3 regions of the Rothia sp. HMSC071B01 genome follow, and region 3 is predicted to be linked to each of the others. Evidence: predicted binding sites of a transcription regulator. Region 3 holds the regulator's gene; each other region holds the start of a gene.
What was found. Region 3 encodes LexA, which represses DNA repair genes until DNA is damaged. Its sites were predicted from a motif close to TCGAACANNTGTTCGA; they were not measured.
Positions count from the first base shown of each region.

Region 1: the regulator LexA is predicted to act here: its motif matches at 3,650-3,665, upstream of HMPREF2527_RS02920 (shikimate dehydrogenase).
Region 2: the regulator LexA is predicted to act here: its motif matches at 1,828-1,843, upstream of ruvA (Holliday junction branch migration protein RuvA).

Region 1 covers NZ_KV795070.1:334,064-340,695, reverse strand. The annotation lists gene HMPREF2527_RS02930 (shikimate kinase) at 1-1,259, opposite strand, end outside; gene aroC (chorismate synthase) at 1,259-2,476, opposite strand; gene HMPREF2527_RS02920 (shikimate dehydrogenase) at 2,596-3,531, opposite strand; gene mltG (endolytic transglycosylase MltG) at 3,804-4,997, opposite strand; gene ruvX (Holliday junction resolvase RuvX) at 4,994-5,557, opposite strand; gene alaS (alanine--tRNA ligase) at 5,560-6,632, opposite strand, start outside.
Region 2 covers NZ_KV795070.1:292,452-299,083, forward strand. The annotation lists gene HMPREF2527_RS02770 (YebC/PmpR family DNA-binding transcriptional regulator) at 56-814, shown strand; gene ruvC (crossover junction endodeoxyribonuclease RuvC) at 1,085-1,774, shown strand; gene ruvA (Holliday junction branch migration protein RuvA) at 1,984-2,604, shown strand; gene ruvB (Holliday junction branch migration DNA helicase RuvB) at 2,761-3,747, shown strand; gene yajC (preprotein translocase subunit YajC) at 4,130-4,489, shown strand; gene secD (protein translocase subunit SecD) at 4,589-6,280, shown strand; gene secF (protein translocase subunit SecF) at 6,283-6,632, shown strand, end outside.
Region 3 covers NZ_KV795081.1:20,359-26,990, forward strand. The annotation lists gene HMPREF2527_RS08285 (type 1 glutamine amidotransferase family protein) at 1-553, opposite strand, end outside; gene HMPREF2527_RS09625 (LysM peptidoglycan-binding domain-containing protein) at 672-1,328, opposite strand; gene lexA (transcriptional repressor LexA) at 2,158-2,832, shown strand; gene HMPREF2527_RS08300 (ATP-dependent DNA helicase) at 3,078-5,150, opposite strand; gene hflX (GTPase HflX) at 5,157-6,632, opposite strand, start outside.

The DNA.
Region 1 (6,632 bases), on a different contig from region 3:
TACACCACGCATTCGTCCTTGAGCAGCTCCGCGACCGAGTCGGTCATGGGTGCGCCACCGCCCAGGGAGAACACCGTGTTGCGGTACACGGGCGAGGTGAGGACCTCTTCGATGGTTTTGCGTTCGAGCTCGCGGAAGTACGCCTCACCAAAAATCTCGAAGATTTCGGAGACTTCGCCGTAGCGTTCCACGATGAGCTGGTCGGCGTCGAGGAACTCGTAGCCGTAGAAACGCGCAAGGTGCGTACCAATGTAGGTTTTACCTGCCGCCATGGGGCCGATGAGCACGATCGGGCGGGAGCGTTCCGCGAAGTTCTCGTGCATTTCACGCACCTGCTGCGGGTGGATGCGAGCGCCGGCGGACTCGTCTTCTGCGAGCGCCTCTGCGGGAACCTCTGCAGGAATGGCGAGCTCTGTAGGGACGGTGAGCTCTGCGGGTGCCACAGATCCAGCCGGGGTTGCGGACAGTTCGGAAGCGTCGAGGGGATTCTCCCCCGCCTGGTTCTCTTCTTCCGCGGGGGGTACTGCGGGCGCGGTGGGTGATGCGGGCGCAGCAACCTGGACCTTGCCGAACAGCGCCGGGGTCGGACGGACCGGCTTGGGGGGTTCAGCCGCGGGCACAGCTACGGGGGCTGCGGGCGCAGCCGGCGCAGACTGGGGTTCAGCCTTCTGCACGGGAGCAGAAGCACTCTCCCCCGCCGCCTCTGCAGGCTGAGCCTGCTTCGGAGGTGCCGGCTTAGGCGCAGTCGGCTTGGGTGCTTCCGCCTTCGCGGGTTCCTTGCGGGGCTCCTCTTCAGCGGTGCCCATGCCCTGCAGGGCGCTGAGCAGCTTCAGGCGCAGGTCCTCGTCCAGGCCGAGCGCCGGGTCGGCGTCCTCAGATACCGAGGAGGCGTACAGGCGCACACCCTGCGTGCTCGCCGTAGCGGCGGCGGGCAGGGGGCGGGCGCCAGAACGCATCAGGTCAGCGGGGGTGGGCACGCGAGAAGCCGGGCGGGAAGAATCCTCACGCGCAACAGTCTCACGAACCTCAGCACCCGCAACCTCAACAGCCTGCTCAGCCGCAGCAGATACACCAGATTCCGCACCGGATTCTGTGCCGGATTCCGGGCGCGGCGAAGCGCCCCCTCGCGCACGCTGCGTTGCCGCAGCAATACGCGCAAGGGGGCTCGAAGCGACCGGGCGAACACCCTGCTCCACAGAAACCTCCCCGGAACCGCGACCCTTCGCGCCGCGGCCCTCAGACTCCGCCGGAAGGGGCACTACGCGTCCCAACCAGCCACGTTAGACTCCCACGCCAGAGACGCCGGAATGGCGTCCAGGTAGGAATCCATGTTGCGGCGAGTCTCACCAATCGAGTCGCCACCAAACTTCTCCAGTGCAGCCTCAGCGAGCACCAGGGCGACCATAGCCTCCGCCACCACGCCGGCGGCGGGAACAGCACACACGTCCGAACGCTGGTGGTGGGCGCGAGCCTCTTCACCGGTGGAAGTGTCAATGGTCTTCAGAGCCTTCGGCACGGTCGCAATGGGCTTCATTGCAGCGCGCACACGCAGCAGGTCGCCAATGCTCATGCCGCCCTCAATACCACCGGCACGGTTGGTATCGCGGGTAACGCCGTGCTCACCGATGGAAATCTCGTCGTGAGCGGCAGTGCCCGGGCGGTCAGCGGTCGCGAAACCATCGCCAACCTCAACGCCCTTAATTGCCTGAATACCCATCAGCGCTGCGGCAAGGCGCGCGTCCAGGCGGCGGTCCCAGTGCACGTACGAACCCAGTCCGGGAGGCATACCGTACGCGAGCACCTCAACCACGCCGCCGAGAGTCTCGCCGTCCTTGTGCGCCTCGTCCACGCGCTGAACCATCGCGTCGGAGGTCGCCTTGTCGAAGCAGCGCAGCGGGTCAGCGTCCAGCTGGTCAACGTTGCGGGGCGAAGGCACCGGGGCGCCCTCGGGAGCGTGCACGCCACCCACAGCAACGGTGTGAGAAACCAGCTCAACACCCAGAGCCTTCAAAATCTGGGCGGCAACCACGCCAAGAGCCACGCGGGTCGCAGTCTCACGCGCGGAGGCGCGCTCCAGCACCGGGCGAGCCTCCGAGAAGTTGTACTTCTGCATACCCGCAAAATCGGCGTGACCGGGGCGCGGACGGGTCAGCGCAGCATTACGCGCACGACCCTCAATCAGCTTCGGATCCACCGGGTCGGAGCTCATCACGTCAGTCCACTTGGGCCACTCGGTGTTCGCAATCTCAATCGCGACCGGGCCGCCCTGAGTCAGGCCGTGACGCACACCGCCCAGGATGCGCACGCGGTCCTCCTCGAACTTCATGCGGGCACCGCGGCCGTAGCCAAGGCGGCGACGAGCCAGGGCGTCACGCACCATGTCGCTGGTGAGTTCCACACCGGCGGGTACGCCCTCAATAATGCCGACGAGCGCCTCGCCGTGGGATTCTCCGGCAGTGAGCCAACGCAGAGCCATAGGTTAACCTCTTTTCATCGCACCCGCACCGCAGCGCAGGAGGAAGGAATAATAATTCTTCACGTGTATAAATAGTGTATAAAATGCCTGTTTACTGAGCGAGTGAAAGCACGCTTTTTTCACGAAACGGAAGCACGAGGCGCAAGATCAACCGCCGCGCACATCGCATTCACCAAGCCCAGTAGCTCGCCCTCAGACAGGGTGCGATCGGTGAACAGCAGCACCTGCTCCACCGCCTGATACAGCAGCATCTCCAGGCCAGAAACCACCGTGCCGCCGTTAGCCTCCCAAGCGCTCGCCAGCACCGAAGGCCACGGGTTATACGCAACATCGAGCAGTACCGGCCGGTGCGTTGCGGAGGCGCCCTTCAGCCCGCTCAGCTGGCTCGCCCACTCATCCGCCGCATGGGCAGGAAGAGTAGACACCACCGGGTGATGACCGCGCTCCGCAAGGTTCTGCGGCAAATCAGCCAGAGAAACCTGCTCCAGCTGAACGCCCAGGCGGTCCGCCGCCTTCTGCACGCTACCGAGCTTATGCAACGAACGGGCGTACACGCTCACACGGGAATACCCCAGCTGATGCAGTGCGGTCAGGGCGGAAATAGCGGTCGCTCCCCCGCCCACAATCGCGGCAGAATCCTTGAGCGGCTGCGGCTCCAAACCGGCGTGGCGCAGCGCGTTCACAATGCCAATCACATCCGTGTTATCGCCCAGCACCTTCTCACCGCGCGGATACACCGTGTTCACCGCACCGGTCACTCGGGCAGTCTCACTCAGCTCATCGCAATACTGAATGACCGCGGTCTTCAACGGCATCGTCACCGACAGACCCGCAATATACGGGGCGTCCTCCGTACCCTTCGGGTGGCGCACCCCGTGCATAATCTCCGGCAAATCATCGGGCAGAGTATCGCGGCGATCATAACCCAAATTCTGCTCACCCAAAAAGTCATACGCGGCACGATGCAGCGCAGGCGACAGCGAATGCGCAATAGGGTGCCCCAGCACGTAGGCGCGGCGAAGATACGGGGCTTCGCGGTACGGTTCAGTCTTCATCGATAGATACTCTCTCGCTCTCAACGCTGGGGAACGCTCTCAACACTCAACGCTCGGGGCTTGCGGACATGCACACCACGAACCCAAGTTCATAGGCGCACTCTACCCATTTTAAGGGACAAACCAATATTCGGGTATAGCCCAACAACCGAGCACCCAGCATTCGGGTACAGCAAAGGCGGGCACCTCCCCCACTCTCGTGGAGGCGGTACCCGCCTCAGCAAGGAACCTTCAGCCCAAAGCTACCGGCTCGTAGCTACCGGCTAAACCGATTAGCTACAACGGTTCGGGTGCTTAGAACACCACTGGTTGTACTCTTCAACATAACGCTGGTGCTCAGCGTAAGTGCGGGAGTACTTAGTCTCACCGGAATCCAGGTCCACAGTCACCCAGTAGTAGTACGGGTTCTTCTCAGGAGCCGCAGCAGCCTTAATCGAAGCCAGCTGCGGGGAACCAATCGGACCCTTCGGAAGACCCTTATTCGCATAAGTGTTGTACTTATTGCTCTTATCGGCCTTCTGCTCTTCAGTCAGGTGGTACGAACGGACACCCAGACCGTAAGTCACGGTCGCATCCGACTGAATCAGACCCGAGGTCTCACCATCGGGGTTGTTCAGGCGGTTCTCAATGATGCCTGCAACCGCCACGTAGTCCTTCGGCTGAGCCTCAAGCTCCACGATGGAGGCGATGGTCAGAACCTCAAAGATCTTCTGGTCGCCGCTCACGCCGGCTTCCTTCAGGTCAGCCTTGGTCTTATCAACCATGGTCTGAATGACCTTCTTGATGTCGGTGCCCTTCGGGAAGCGGTACTCACCCGGGTGCAACCAACCCTCAATCGAGGGGAAGTTGCTCGGCACACCGTACTGGGTGTAGTTGCTGACCGCGTCCTCAACCTGCTTGCGGGTGAACGCGCCATCGGAGCCAGAAACAATCAGATCGATGGTCTCGCTCACGCGCTTACCCTGCGGAATCGCCAGGTACAGGACGTTGCTGTTCGCATCAATAATGGTCGTAATCGCGCTCGAGCTGCTCATGTGCTGCTGCAGTTCATAGGTGCCAGGCTGCAGGTACTTACCCTTGCTCTCCTTGGTGTACACCTCAAGGAACTTATCAGCATCAGCAATGACGCCCGCCGCCTCAAGCTCCTGCGCCACCTGCGCGGTGGACTGGCCAGAACGAATCGTGAACGTCACGGTCGTGCCGTTACCGCCACCCGAGTAGTCACGAGTCTTGAACGGGTCGTAGCGAGTAATCAGGGCACCAGAAATGATGACCAGAGCCACGACAAACAGGGAAATTGCGCTCAGCAAAACGGCGTGGCGGCGGCGCTTACGCGCACGCAACGTAGCCACCGACACGATTTCCTGTTCCATCGTGATGCCGGTAATACCCTTACGTTCGTCCTCGGCCGTAGGCCTAAAGAGGTCGAGCCCGCTCTCTTCGGGATGTTTATTCTGTTCGGTCACTGAAGGTTCTCCGTTTCGTTGACGGCACCAACCGCGGTCCCTTCTGACTCAGACGGTCGGTTTTCTTCGTGGGCCGGATCGCTCACCTTGTACCCGGCTACGGACTGCCCCGCCTTGAGGGCATCCAGGCTGTACTGCAAAATGTTCACAGCCGCCACCTGGTCAACCATAGTCTTGAAATCTCGGCTGGAAACCCCAGCCTCGTGCAGTGCACGGTGAGCGCTCACGGTGGTGAGTCGCTCATCCACCAGCCAAATGTTAATGTGTGTCTTCTCTTCGGCATCCAGCTCGGAGCGCAGAGCCTGAGCGTACTCCCGAGCCATTTCCGTGGAGGGAGAATCCCCACCACGCATGGTCTTCGGAAGCCCGACGAAAACCTCCACCACCTCGTTCACCTCAATCAGCTTGCGCAAAACACGGCGGTCAGAGTTCTTCTTCTCGTCGCGGCGCAACGTCTTGAGCGGGGTGGCGAGAATACCGTCGGGGTCGCTGAGGGCGGTGCCGACGCGGGCATTACCCACATCGACACCCATCCGCACTCCGCGCTGGAATTCTGCCATGTTTAGGCCTGAGCCTGTGCGATAGCGTCGCGGACAGCGTCCAGTGCAGCACCAATCTTGGATGCGTCCTGGCCACCACCCTGAGCGACGTCGTCCTTACCGCCGCCACCGCCGCCGAGAACACCGGCAGCGACGCGGACCAGAGCGCCAGCCTTCACGCCAGCCTCACGAGCGCCCTCGTTGGTTGCCACCAGGACGACGGGGCGGCCATTAGCCACACCCACCACGGCGACAACAGCGGCCTCGGAGCCGAAGCGCGAACGCAGATCCAGAGCCAGCTCACGAACGCCGTTAGCGTCCAGTTCGCCAGCGTCATGCGCCAGAACGCGAACAGAACCGATGGTCTGTGCGTTCTCCAGCAGCTTGCCAGCCTCAGCCTGCAGCTTCTCGCGGCGCAACTGAGCCAGTTCCTTCTCAGCAGCCTTCAGCTTAGCCAGAGTCTGGTTAATCTTCTCCGGCAGATCAGCGGAAGACTGAACCTTCATCAGGCCGGTCAGCTGGTTCACCAGGGTACGCTCAGCAGCCAGGTGGTTGAAGGAATCCAGACCCACCAGCGCCTCAACACGGCGGTTACCGGAGCCAACAGAACCCTCGGTCAGCAGGGTCAGCGAACCAATCTCAGCGGACGAACCAACGTGGGTACCACCGCACAGCTCGCGGGAGAACTCGCCGCCGATTTCAACAACACGCACCACATCGCCGTACTTCTCACCGAAGAGGCTCATAGCGCCCAGAGCCTTAGCCTCAGCAATCGGCATCTCACGAGTAATCACCTCGTGGTTATCGCGGATCGCGAGGTTAGCAACCTCTTCAACCTCACGCTTAGCGGACTCGGACAGACCCTCGCCCCACGCGAAGTCGAAACGCAGGTAGCCTTCCTTGTTGAAAGAGCCACGCTGAGTAGCCTCGTTGCCGAGCACCTGGTGCAGGGCAGCGTGAATGATGTGGGTACCGGAGTGTGCCTTCTCACCGTCGCGGCGGCGCTGAACATCAACCTGTGCCACAACATCGGCACCGGTGTGAACCTCACCCTCACGCACAACGGCGCGGTGAACGCTCAGACCCTTCACGGGCT
Region 2 (6,632 bases), on a different contig from region 3:
GTGCGTGGGACGTTTCGCCGTGTCCGCACAGAGGTTTTGACTAAGGGAGATACGAATGTCCGGTCACTCTAAATGGGCGACTACTAAGCACAAGAAGGCTGCTATCGACGCTAAGCGCGCGAAGGCTTTCGCGAAGTTCATTAAGGCAATTGAAGTTGCGGCACGTATGGGCGGCGCTGATATTGCTGGTAACCCCGCTCTTGACCTGGCTGTGTCGAAGGCGAAGAAGAACTCCGTTCCTAACGACAACATTGACCGCGCAATCAAGCGTGGCGCTGGCCTGACCGGTGAGACCATTGACTACACCGAAATCATGTACGAAGCACGCGGCCCGCAGGGTACCGCTCTGTACATTGAGTGTCTGACCGATAACCGTAACCGCGCAGCGTCTGAGGTTCGCCTGGCTGTGACCCGTAACGGCGGCACCATGGCTGACCAGGGTTCGGTTGCGTTCCTGTTCGAGCGTAAGGGCGTTGCTGAGGTCACCAAGACTGACGGTCTGACCGAGGACGACGTTCTGATGGCTGTTCTGGATGCAGGTGCTGAAGAGGTTCTGGACGAGGGCGATATCTTCACCGTTGTGTCCGCAGCGACCGACCTGCCTGAGATCCGTAAGGCACTGGACGAGGCTGGCCTGGAGTACAACAACGACGACCCGGTCTTCCGCCCGACCATGCAGGTTGACCTGGACGCTGAGGGCGCTAAGAAGTTCATGAAGCTGGCAGACGCTATTGAAGAGCTCGACGACGTTCAGAACGTCTACTCGAACGCTAACGTCTCTGACGAGGTTATGGCAGAGCTGGAAGCTGAGTAATCACTCGGATTCTGATATCTGATGCTTGAAGAAGCCGCTCCTTTAACCGAGCCGCCGTAGGGTGGCTGGTTGGGGGAGTGGCTTCTTAGCGTTTTGGGGATGCGCGGGGTACTTTTCGCAGGGCGCGCGGTGACTGTTTACGCGGTGATCGCGCGTGTGGTGACTGTGCTCGTTATGACCGTGCTCGTGGCACGCCCCGGTGCCGGGTGCTAGGATTCTGAAGGGCTAGAATCTAGAGATTCTATAGGGAGTTTGTCGAAAGGGGAGATGATGGCCGCCGCTCAACCTGCCGCACGCGATAGCATGCGCGAGAACCGTACCGCCGCCGCCGTGGAGCGTGTGCCGGGTGCGACCCGCATCATGGGTGTTGACCCGGGCCTGACCCGTTGCGGTTTCTCCATGCTCGATATGACCGCCGACCGTAAGGCGCACTTCGTGAACGTGGGTGTTGCCGGCACAATCCCGGCGGAGTCCCTGGATCAGCGTATTCTCTGGATTTTCAACGCCGCCTCCCACTGGCTCGACACCTATAAGCCGGATGCCCTGGCGATTGAGCGTATCTTCGCTCAGGAGCAGGTGAACACGGTGATTGGTACGGCGCATGCTTCGGGCGCGGTGATTTCTGCGGCGGCAATGCGCGGCGTGCCGGTGTTCTTCCATACCCCCTCGGAGGTGAAGGCGGCGGTGACCGGTAGCGGCCGCGCGGACAAGGCGTCCGTGGGTCGCATGGTGACCCGCATTTTGGGGCTGGATTCCATGCCGAAGCCCGCGGACGCGGCCGACGCGCTGGCCATCGCCATCTGCCACGGCTGGCGCGGCGGCGGCATCGGTTCGGGTATTAACATGTCGGCGCAGACGCAGACTCACCAGGGTTCACGCCCGGCGCAGGCTCGCCGTGGTGGGTCGCTGACCCCCGCGCAGCGCGCCTGGATGGAGGCAGAGGCGCGCGCTCGCCGCTAACTGGCGGGGCGTGTGTGAGTCTTCTGAGCGCTCGCAGGTATTCGCTAAGAAGTTCGAATATATGCTTGATTTCAGAAGAAATATTCTAATATACTTGTAGTGTCTCCCCGTCGAACTGGGGGAGTGCGTTCTGTGGGTGCCGGAGTGCCCGGTGCCCTCACACTGCCGCGAGCCCTAATTCGGGGCGCGGTGTTGAAAGGTGGAGAGAAATGATTGCATCCCTGACCGGTCGTGTGGCTCAGGTGGGCCTTGATCATGCGGTGATTAACGTGAACGGTTTCGGCATGCTCGTGTACGCGACCGCGCGTACTCTCTCCAAGCTGCGCACCGGTGAGGAAGCTACCGTGCTGACCACCATGATTGTGCGTGAAGAGTCGATGACTCTCTATGGTTTTTCGGAGCCTGCCGAGCGTGAAGTGTTTGACATGATGCTCTCGGTTTCCGGTATTGGTCCGCGTATTGCGCTGGCGGTGCTGAGTGTTCATACCGCTTCGGAGGTGGAGCGTGCCGTGGCGACCGGTGACGATAAGGCGTTCACGAAGGTTCCCGGTATTGGCCCGAAGGGCGCCCGCCGTATTGTGCTGGAGCTTGCCGGCAAGCTGATTCTGAGCGATGGTCAGACCGATGAGCTGCCGCTGAGCCAGGGCATTGTTTGGAAGCCGCAGGTGCTTGACGCCCTCACCTCCCTGGGCTGGAGCGAGAAGGACGCTTCCGCCGCTATTGACGCTTACGTGAAGCACAACCCTGCCGCAGAGACTGAGCCGGTGGGTGTGGCTCTGCGCGGTGTGCTCGCCTCCTTGGGTACTCAGAACACGGTGGGCCGCCACTAGACCGCGCGCCCTGTTCGATGTATCCCACTCAAACTTTTGTGAAAGAAGAATTCTATGAGCCAGAATCCCTATGAGCCGCAGCTCTCTGGCGGGTATTTTCCCGGCCAGGCACCCGGCACTCAGGCGTCTTCAGCTCCCGCCCAGCGCCTTGTGGCGATGGAAGAAGAGCCCGAAGAGAAGATGATTGAGGCGGCACTGCGCCCTAAGTCCCTGGACGACTTTGTGGGTCAGCGTCGTGTGCGTCAGCAGCTGTCCCTGGTGCTGGAGGCTTCGAAGATGCGTGGCCGTAGCGCCGACCATGTGCTGCTCTCGGGACCTCCCGGTCTGGGTAAGACCACTCTCGCGATGATTATTGCGGCGGAGATGGAGGCGCCGCTACGCATCACCTCTGGCCCGGCGATTCAGCATTCGGGTGATTTGGCGGCGATTCTGTCTTCGCTGACCCCCGGTGAGGTGCTGTTCCTGGATGAGATTCACCGCATGAGCCGCCCGGCTGAGGAAATGCTCTACATGGCGATGGAAGATTTCCGTGTGGATATTGTCGTCGGTAAGGGCGCGGGTGCGACTTCCATTCCGCTGGAGCTGCCGCAGTTCACCCTGGTGGGTGCGACGACTCGTGCGGGTCTGCTGCCCGGCCCTCTGCGTGACCGTTTCGGTTTTACCGGCCACCTGGAGTTCTACTCGGTGGAGGAGCTTGAGCTGGTGCTGCGCCGCAGCGCGGGCCTGATGGACATGCAGATTACCTCCGAGGGTTTCACGGAGATTGCCGGTCGTTCCCGCGGCACGCCGCGTATTGCGAACCGCCTGCTGCGCCGTGTGCGTGACTGGGCGCTGGTGAACGGCGTGGACCGCATCAACGCGACCGATGCCGCAACCGCGCTGGACATGTACGAGGTGGATTCGCGCGGCCTGGACCGCCTGGACCGCGCCGTGCTGGAGGCGCTGATTCACAAGTTTGGCGGCGGCCCGGTGGGCCTGTCCACCCTCGCCATTGCGGTGGGTGAAGAGACGGAGACCGTGGAGACGGTTGCCGAACCGTACCTGGTGCGTGAGGGACTGATTGGCCGTACCCCGCGCGGTCGTGTGGCTCTGCCCGCGGCGCGGGAGCACCTCGGCTTGGAAGCGCCGGAGATTCAGCTCTAGATCCACATCAGCTCTAGACCCGTATCACTTTAGCCCCGCACCAGCTGATAACACTGTAGTAGCCCGTGGGAGGTATCCGCCTCCCGCGGGCTTCTCTGTGCCCCCGGTATCTCTTCTGCAGGGGCGGTAGTTCTTCTGCAGGCGCGGCAAGCTCTTCTACCGGTTCTGCAGGCTCCATCGAGCTCTGCCCGGCTCTGTCGGCGACATAAAATTACGCCGAGAGAGTCCAAAACTCAGGTTAACCTCACAAAAACGCTGGTTCGGGGCGCTAAAGCTCATGCTCTCGCGTAGGATGGATACGTACTGTATCTACGATTCCACACCTTCTGGTACGCTCAACCCTCGCGGTGAGCGGCACGGGTGCGGATGTGAAAGTGAGACCATGGATTTTAACCTCCTGATTATGATCGCCATGATGGCGCTGCTGGCATGGATGATGTTCTCTGCCCAGAAGCGTCAGCGTAAGCAGATGGAGGAACTGCGCGCAATGCAGCAGTCTCTCGTCCCCGGCACCCAGGTGATGACTGGTTCAGGTATCTACGGCACCGTTGTCAGCACTGACCTTGAGAACAACAAGCTGCAGCTTCAGATTGCGGACGGTGTTGTTATCACCCTGGCACTGAACGCGATTATGGCCGTCATTGAGGAGGAAGCCCCCGCAGCGCCCCTGACCGAGGACGCGTACGAGGCTACCGCATCCGAAGCTCCCGCTTCCGATACCTCTTCTGATACTGCTAAGTAATTCAGAGCGTATGAGCCCGGCGCCCAGTGAGCGGCGTCGGGTTTTCGCGTTACGGAATCTGTAGAATACTCAATACTATTCACACGAAGAAGGAACATTATGGCTAAGCGTTCACCGCTTGCAGCCGCGCGAGGGGCGCTCCTCTCGATGGTCCTGCTCATGGTTGTTATGGCTGCCGGTATTTTCGGCACCACCTACTCGGGAGGTTCTTGGGCACCGAAGCTCGCCCTGGACCTTTCGGGTGGTACTCAGATGATTCTTTCTCCGAAGGTCAATGGCTCTTCGGATGAGAACGTCTCCCAGGAGCAGCTGAACCAGGCGGTTGAGATTATTCGTCAGCGCGTTGATGGTGCCGGCGTTTCGGAGGCGGAGGTTACCACCTCTTTCGGCTCGGGCAATAACGTGGTTGTTTCGGTTCCCGGAACGATTAGCGCTGAGACTCGTCAGCTGATTCAGGCGTCTGCAAATATGACGTTCCGCCCGGTGCTGCTTTCTGGTGCCGGTACTGCGGTGGCTGAGGATGCCCGCACTGCGGACGATAAGCTGCCCAAGCCCTCCGCGGAGCCGACTGACGGCTCTGACCGTAACTGGATTACTGCGGACCTGTACAAGCAGTACGAGGCGAAGGACTGCACCGCGGCACGTAATGAGGATGCCGATAGTGCTGACCCGACTAAGCCGATGGTGGCGTGTTCCACTGACGGTCAGGAGAAGTACATTCTGGGTCCTGTGGAGCTGAGCGGTAGCGATATTTCTACCGCAAGCCACTCGCAGGAGACGACCGGTCAGGGCGTGACTACGGGCCGTTGGGCTGTGAACATTCAGTTCAACGATGCTGCTCGTGAGAAGTTCCAGAACATTACTTCTCGCCTGAACGCGATTCGTGCGCAGAACGCAAATGATCCGCGTGCCCGCTTCGCGATTCTGCTGGACGGCAAGGTGCTGTCCTCCCCGGTGTCGCAGGCAGTGATTTCTGACGGTAAGCCGCAGATTACCGGTAACTTCACTGAGCAGGAGGCGAAGGCTCTCGCCGATCAGCTCAAGTACGGTGCCCTGCCGATTAGCTTCACGATCCAGTCGGAGCAGCAGATTTCTGCGACCCTGGGTTCGGAGCAGCTGCGTGTGGGTCTGCTGACTGGCCTGATTGGTCTGCTGCTGGTGTTTGTCTACTCGCTGTTCCAGTACCGTCTGCTGGGCTTTGTCACGATGATGTCGCTGGTTGTGGCTGGCATCATTTCGTATGAGGCGATTGCGCTGCTGGGTTGGGCGTTGAACTACCGCCTGTCCCTGGCTGGTGTGGCGGGTCTGATTGTGGCGATTGGTGCTACGGCTGACTCGTTCATCGTCTACTTCGAGCGTATCCGTGATGAGATCCGTGCGGGCCGCACAATCCCGTCGGCGGTGAACCACGGTTGGCAGCGTGCATCCCGCACTATCCTGGCGTCGAAGGCTGTGAACCTGCTGGCTGCTGTGGTGCTGTACGTGGTGTCGGTTGGTTCGGTGAAGGGCTTCGCGTTCACCCTTGGTTTGACTGCGATTGCTGACCTTGTGGTCGTGTACCTGTTCACCCACCCGATGCTGACTCTGCTGGCGAATACTCGTTACTTCGGTGAGGGTCACCGCCACTCGGGCTTGTCGCCTGAGTCGCTGGGCGCTACGCCGCTGTACCGTGGTGCCGGTCGCCTCCGCAGCCCGGAGGAGAAGCAGCTGAGCATTGCTGAGCGTCGCCGTGCAGAGCGTGCTGCCGCTGAGGCTGACGAGTCTGCTTCTGATGAGAAGAAGGAGAGCTAAGCATGGCTACCGATGTGAAACCTAATGCTTTTGCCCGCTTCGGTAATGACCTGCATTCGGGCGCCCGCTCGTACCCCTTCGTGGGTAAGCGCCGCCTGTGGCTGCTGCTTGCGGCTGTGCTGATGGCGGTTTCGGTTCTGATTCCGGCTGTTGGTGGCGGCTTCAACCTGGGTATTGATTTCCGTGGCGGTTCGGAGTTCGTGGTCTCGAAGACCGCGCACGTTGATACTGCTACGGGTGAGCGCATTATTCACGAGAAGGCGAAGGACGCTTCGGATGTTCGCGTGACCAATATTGCGCCGGGTACGATTCGTGCCCAGATGAGCAAGCTCAGCGATGATGAAACTCTGCA
Region 3 (6,632 bases):
TCTGATCAAAAGCCCACTCAAAAACGCCGTGCTCAGATTTGAAGTGAGCCTCACCCTCAAGATCCTTGAGCAACGTACTATCGGAGGAAGAACGCAGGGCAGAAGCACCGGGCGCCAGGTCTCGGGCAGAAAGCTCCACGCTCTCACCGGGCCACTCCCCCATGCACTGCACCTGAACCTGCCCCATCTGCGGATGCTCCACCGTCACCGAGTCGAAGAGGCAGCTCAACGCCGCACCGGCAACCAGCACCGGACGACCGCCAGCAACACGGCGACCAATCACGCGCTCAGCGTCCTTAGCTTTCAGGTCTTCGTACGCCTCGAGAGAGCTCACACCGCCGGTCACCACCATGCCGTCAGCTTCACGCAACTGGTCGGGCACAGCGGTCACGATAACGTCCGCCCCCGCATCCTGAAGAAGCTTCACCAGAGGACCACGAGTTCCGGGATCCCCCAAAACGGCAACCACGGGACGAGCGGGCTGAGTGGTCTGTACAGATTCAGTTTCGACGGGTGTGGTTGCAGCGGGTGTGGGTTCAGCGGGAACAGGCATCGGTGCGCTCCTATTTCATAGGCTCAAGAATTCGACTCAAGCGCTCAGCTTGAGAGATAGCGGGTTCGGAGTCAAGACATCAACCTCATGCAGAAGCCAACCACGTACGTGTCCATGCTTAGCGCTGAGTCTGAGGAATTTCCAGACGCTGACCGGCATCAACAGAGGTGCTGGTCAACGAGTTCAACTCCATAATACGAACCACAGTATCACGGGTGTCACCCTGCGGATCCACCGCCTGAGCAATATCCCACAGGGTCTCGCCATGCTTGACCACAACGACGGTTCGAGTCACCGAAGCGTTCTCCACAGAAGCAGAAGCCGCCGGGCCAAAGAAGCTAATAGCACCGAGCACAATCAGCGCCGCCAAAGTCAGCAGAGGCAGCCCCTTCAGGAAACCGCGCACAGTACCAAGACGACGAATAGAAGCGGGAACCGCGCGCAGAAACTCGCCGCCCTTAGCCAGAAGAACACTCTTCACGCTAGGGGTCGGCGCATCAGAAGCAGTCTGCGCGCCAGAAGCTACAGAGCGAACCGGTGCCTGAATAGAGCCAGCAGGGGCAGAAGCGGCGGGAACACGAGTAGGCTGACCCACCTGAGCGGGGCGAGGCGCATGAGCCGCACGAGAAGAGCGAACAGACTGCGAAGACGCAGGCACACGAGAACGCCCCTGCACGGTGCTGGCGGACGCAGTGCGGGCGGGGTGAAGTACCACCAAACCTGCCGGAAGGTGTGCAGAAGTGTCACGAGAAGCAAGAGGTGTTGCAGTAGTCATTGTGGTTCCTTTCTCTTAGCTCGCCCCGGGGTTACCTCGCGGGTCTAGCAATGCCGAGCGATACCCGCTCGGAGGTCCTAGTTGAGTGATAACTATGGAGTGGTGATTGTTAGGCGATAACTATTGGGTAGCTATTCTCTAGTTAGGTCAGAGCGCCGGATGCACCGGGTTGCGCTGGGTCGCCCCAACACCCCATCCCCTGCGCTCTCTCTTCGCCGGATGCTCCCTAGAGCATCCGGGGTAGATCGTGCGAAGAGAGAGGCAGAGGATTCGAATACATTCGAACACTCCTTCACTCGCCCCTCCTGGAAGACTCCGGGTCGAATCTTCGAATATTTTTCGAACATTCACCCGTAAATCCTGAATTTCAGGAGAGATTCAAGAGTATATACGAACTCTTGTTCTAAAGTCTAGCAGAGATGTACTAAAAATTTCTTCGAGTTTCGAAGAAAAAATCTAGAATATTTGTTTGAGTTTTTCGGTGTAGTGTTCTACACTGGTGTCAAGAGACGTTCCACACGCTCCTGATGAGTCCTACTCACAGCAGGTTTCTGTACCCGTTACAGCTTGGTTCTGTATCTAAATGCAGGTGCTGCTGACTGAGTTTTATAGGGCGGAGGCGCATACTCGTTGCCCGCGTATCGCTCCGGCACGGATAGAATTCCTCCACCCCCTGACGAGATAAGACCAATTTCAGCAGAACCAAAAAATTTTTAGGACACCATCGGAAAACGTGTGAAGCACCCATCCGTGCCCCGACCGGACTGTGTCTCAAACAGACTGCAGAGACCGGAATACAGAAATCGGGGCACAGACCGAAGGAAAAGAAATGGCAACAGCACCCCGTCCGGCGCTGACCGCGCGCCAGCAGAAGATTCTTGACGCGATCCGCACCGAGATTGAACAAAAGGGTTACCCGCCGTCCATGCGCCAGATTGGTGACATGGTGGGTCTTGCGTCCCTGTCTTCGGTCACTCACCAGCTCGGCCGTCTCGAGACCATGGGCTACATTCGCCGCGACCCCAAGCTCCCCCGCGCCATTGAGGTGCTGGATGAGAACGGCGTCGGCATCCACGGTAGCGCTTCCTCTTCCCTGCCCGAGCTGCCGAACTTCGAAGTCGGCGATGAGGACCTCGTACCCGTTCCCCTGGTTGGACGAATTGCAGCGGGCGGCCCCATTACCGCCGAGCAGTCCGTGGAGGATGTGCTTGCCCTGCCCCGCCAGCTGGTCGGTAACGGCAAGCTTTTCATGCTCAAGGTCAAGGGCGATTCCATGATTGACGCCGCAATCTGCGACGGCGACTGGGTGGTTGTCCGCGAGCAGCACACCGCAGACAACGGCGATATCGTTGCTGCTCTGCTCGACGATGAAGCAACCGTAAAGGTGTTCCGTCAGGTTGACGGCCACACCTGGCTCATGCCGCGCAACTCCAACTACGAGCCGATTATGGGTGACCGCGCAACCGTCATGGGTAAGGTCGTCTCCGTGCTGCGTAGTCTCTAGAAAACCACAGCCTCTAGAAGATGCAGTCTCTGAAAGACGCGGGCTCTAAACAGCCACAGCATCTCAAAGAAGCTGTTTTAAACAACACAGCCTCTAAAAGACATAGCTACGAGGCTTTTAGCTCTCTATAGAAATCACCCCGGTGATACGTAAACGTTCACGTATCACCGGGGTGATTTCTATATGTCTAAATTTATATGCCCAAAACGGGGCGGCGGCGCGGCAAGGAATGGATCTCGCCCGAGCTAACGCTCAATACTCGCCGAAAGACGAGCCAGCGCACCAATCACGGCTGCCTTATTCTGCGTCGACCACATCGGCGGCATCGCCTTCATCAAGAAACCGCCGTAACGTTTAGTCGCCACACGAGAATCCAGTACAGCCACCACGCCGCGGTCAGACACCGAACGAATCAGGCGGCCCGCGCCCTGCGCCATACGAATCGCCGCATGGTGAGCAGAAACCGCCATAAAGCCGTTACCGCGGTGACGGTTCACCGCCTCCGTACGAGCCTGCGCAATCGGGTCGTCCGGGCGGGGGAACGGAATGCGGTCCATCACCACCAGGCGGCAAGAGTCACCCGGAACATCCACGCCCTGCCATAGGCTCATCGTTCCGAACAGGCATGAGTCAACGTCCTCGCTGAACTCCTCCACCAGAGCCTTGAGCGAAGACTCACCCTGCAGAAGAATGTTCAGGTCGCTATGCTCACGCATGTACTCGGCGGCACGCTCAGCGGCACGCTTCGAGGAGAACAGGCCCAGGGCGCCGCCCTCCGACGCCTCGCACAGCTCACGCAGACGCTCCAGCTGACCCTCGTGCACACCAAATCCCGGAGGCTTCAAATCTCCGGCAACGTACATGATGCCCTGCTTGCGGTAGTCGAAAGGTGAACCCACATCGATACTCGTCCAGCGCGGCGCACCCTCCCCTTGCAGTCCCAGGGCAGCGGCTGCAACATCAAAAGAGTCACCCACCGTCAGGGTCGCACTCGTCAAAATCACGGTGCGGTCAGCGAACAGGCCGTCACGCAACTGCAGGCCAACGCTCAACGGAGCGATATTCAGGGTCGCCGGGTCGGTATCGGAAGCAGCCACGTAGCGGCCGTTCTCCCAACCGCCCTGACGAGAAATCCACAGAACGTCCTGCTCGCCCGAAGCCTCCAGAATGCGGCTGCTCATATCGTGCACCTCAGAGACACGCGAGCGCGCCATCTGCAGGCCGGCGTCAACGTCCTGACCGTCCGGTTTGGTATCGGACAGGGCGGTGCGGGCGGCATCGTTGACCGCAGAAATAGCGGTCAAAAGGCGACCGTCCAGGCCTTTCAGCAGGCCCTCGGCAAGACCCTCGAACGCGGTCTCCAGGGTGCCGGCTGCCATTTCCAGTGCGCCGGAATCAGCCTTCGAATGCTTCTTCACGCTACGTGCCGCACGGCGAACCATCGCAACCGTCAAAGAACCAGACACGGCACCGGTCACGCGGTCCACCAGCTCATGAGCCTCATCAATAATGACCGTCTCATGTTCGGGCAGAACCTTCATGCCTTCAAAAGCATTAATCGCCAGCAGGGCGTGGTTCGTGATGACAATGTCAGCCTCAGCGGCACGGCTACGCGCCATCTCGCTAAAGCACTCTTCCACCAGCGGGCAACGGCGACCCAAACACTCGGCGGCGCTGACCGATACCTGAGCCCAGGCGCGGTCAGAGACGCCGGGCTTCAGCTCGTCACGGTCTCCGGTCTCCGTGCGGTCAGCCCACTCGCGCAGGCGCACCACTTCCTCACCCACGCGCGAGGTCGAAGAAGGCATGTCGAAGAGAGCATCCGGCTCGTCTTCCGGGTAGCCGCCCTCCAGCTTGTGCAGGCAGAGGTAGTTATTGCGGCCCTTGAGCAGAGCCACCTGCGCCTGCGACTCCGGGCGCGGCTCCAGCGCTTGTAGAAGACGCGGAATATCGCGGTTCACGATCTGCGCCTGCAGGGCAAGAGTCGCCGTCGCAACCACAATCGGCTGGTCCGACTCCCCCACCCGCGCCAGGGCAGGAACCAGGTAGCCCAGGGACTTACCGGTACCGGTACCCGCCTGGACCAACAGGTGACGCTGCAGTTCAAGAGCCTGCGCCACATGCGCCGCCATGATGCGCTGACCGGCACGGTTCTGACCGCCGGTGGCGGCAACCGCCTCGTCCAGCAGGGTCAGGGCATCCTTCGCACCGGGCAGGGTCTCAAGCTCCTGCCCGGTGAATCGGGTGCCGTCGGTTGCCGGTCCGGGTACAGTTCCCGGGGTGTTTTTGGGCGCGTTGATGCTCTCGGTCACGCTCATACGCTCCTAGCGAGCCTCAGGGGTAGAGGACTGCTCGGAAACAGAAGCGGTCGCTTCGGTGAGGGCGTGTGCCTCCGCAAGTTCCTCTTCCAGAACCTCCAGCAGGTCGCCCTCCAGCACATACTCGGACAGTTCGGAGGCGACATCCTCACGAACCAGAGCCACCACGAAGGTGCCGTCCGATACGAAATCAGTGCTCTTAATTTCGGCGTCCCACTCGTGCAGGCGCGAAATAATCTCACCGTGCGAGTACGGAATCAGCAGCCTCACCTCAATGGAGGGGCGCGGAATGGTGTCCGCAATCTTCTGCTTCAGCTCCTCAATACCCTCACCGGTACGCGCCGAAACAATCACATGCTCCGGCTCGCGCTGGCGCATACGCTCCAGCACGAACGGGTCGGCGGCATCCGCCTTATTCAGCACAATGATCTCGGGGATATGGCGGGCGTCAACCTCCGCGATGACCTCGCGGACAGCACGAATCTGCCCCTCCGGGTCCGGGTGCGAAGCATCCACCACGTGCAGGATGACGTCAGCGTCAGCGACCTCTTCCAGGGTGGAGCGGAACGCCTCCACCAGCTGGGTCGGCAGCGAACGCACGAACCCCACCGTGTCAGAAAGGGTGTAGCCGATACCGTCCGGGGTCTGAGCCTTACGGACGGTCGGATCCAGGGTCGCAAACAGGGCGTTCTCCACGAGCACGCCCGCGTCGGTCAGACGGTTCAGCAGGGAGGACTTACCCGCGTTCGTGTACCCGGCAATAGCAACCGAAGGCACACGGTTACGGCGACGGTTCAGACGCTTCGTCTCACGCGCCGGCGCCATCGCAGCAATCTCACGCTTAAGCTTCGCCATGCGAGCGCGCAGGCGGCGGCGGTCCATCTCAATCTTGGTTTCACCGGGACCACGCGAACCGATACCCTCACCGGCTGCGGCACGGCCACCCGCCTGACGGGACAGGGACGCACCCCAACCACGCAGACGCGGCAGCATGTACTCCAGCTGAGCCAGCTCAACCTGCGCCTTACCCTCGCGGGACTTAGCGTGCTGAGCGAAAATATCGAGAATCAGGGCGGTGCGGTCAATAACCTTGACCTTCACAATGTCTTCGAGGGCGCGACGCTGAGAGGGAGCCAGTTCAGAGTCGACAATGACGGTGTCGGCGCCGGTCGCCTCCACAATGTCCTTGAGTTCCAGTGCCTTACCGGAGCCGAGGAAGGTGCCGGGGTCCGGCTTGAGGCGGCGCTGAACCAGGCCGTCCAGAACCTCGGAACCTGCGGTTTCAGCCAGTGCCGCGAGCTCACGCAGGGAGTTCTCTGCGTCCTCTACGGTGCCTTCAGTCCACAGACCAGCCAGCACCACGCGCTCCAAGCGCAGCTGGCGGTACTCGACCTCGGTGACGTCTTCAAGTTCGGTTGAGAGGTTCGCGGTACGGCGCAGGGCGCGGCGCTCAGCGAGATCTTCCTGATCACCGTCATATTC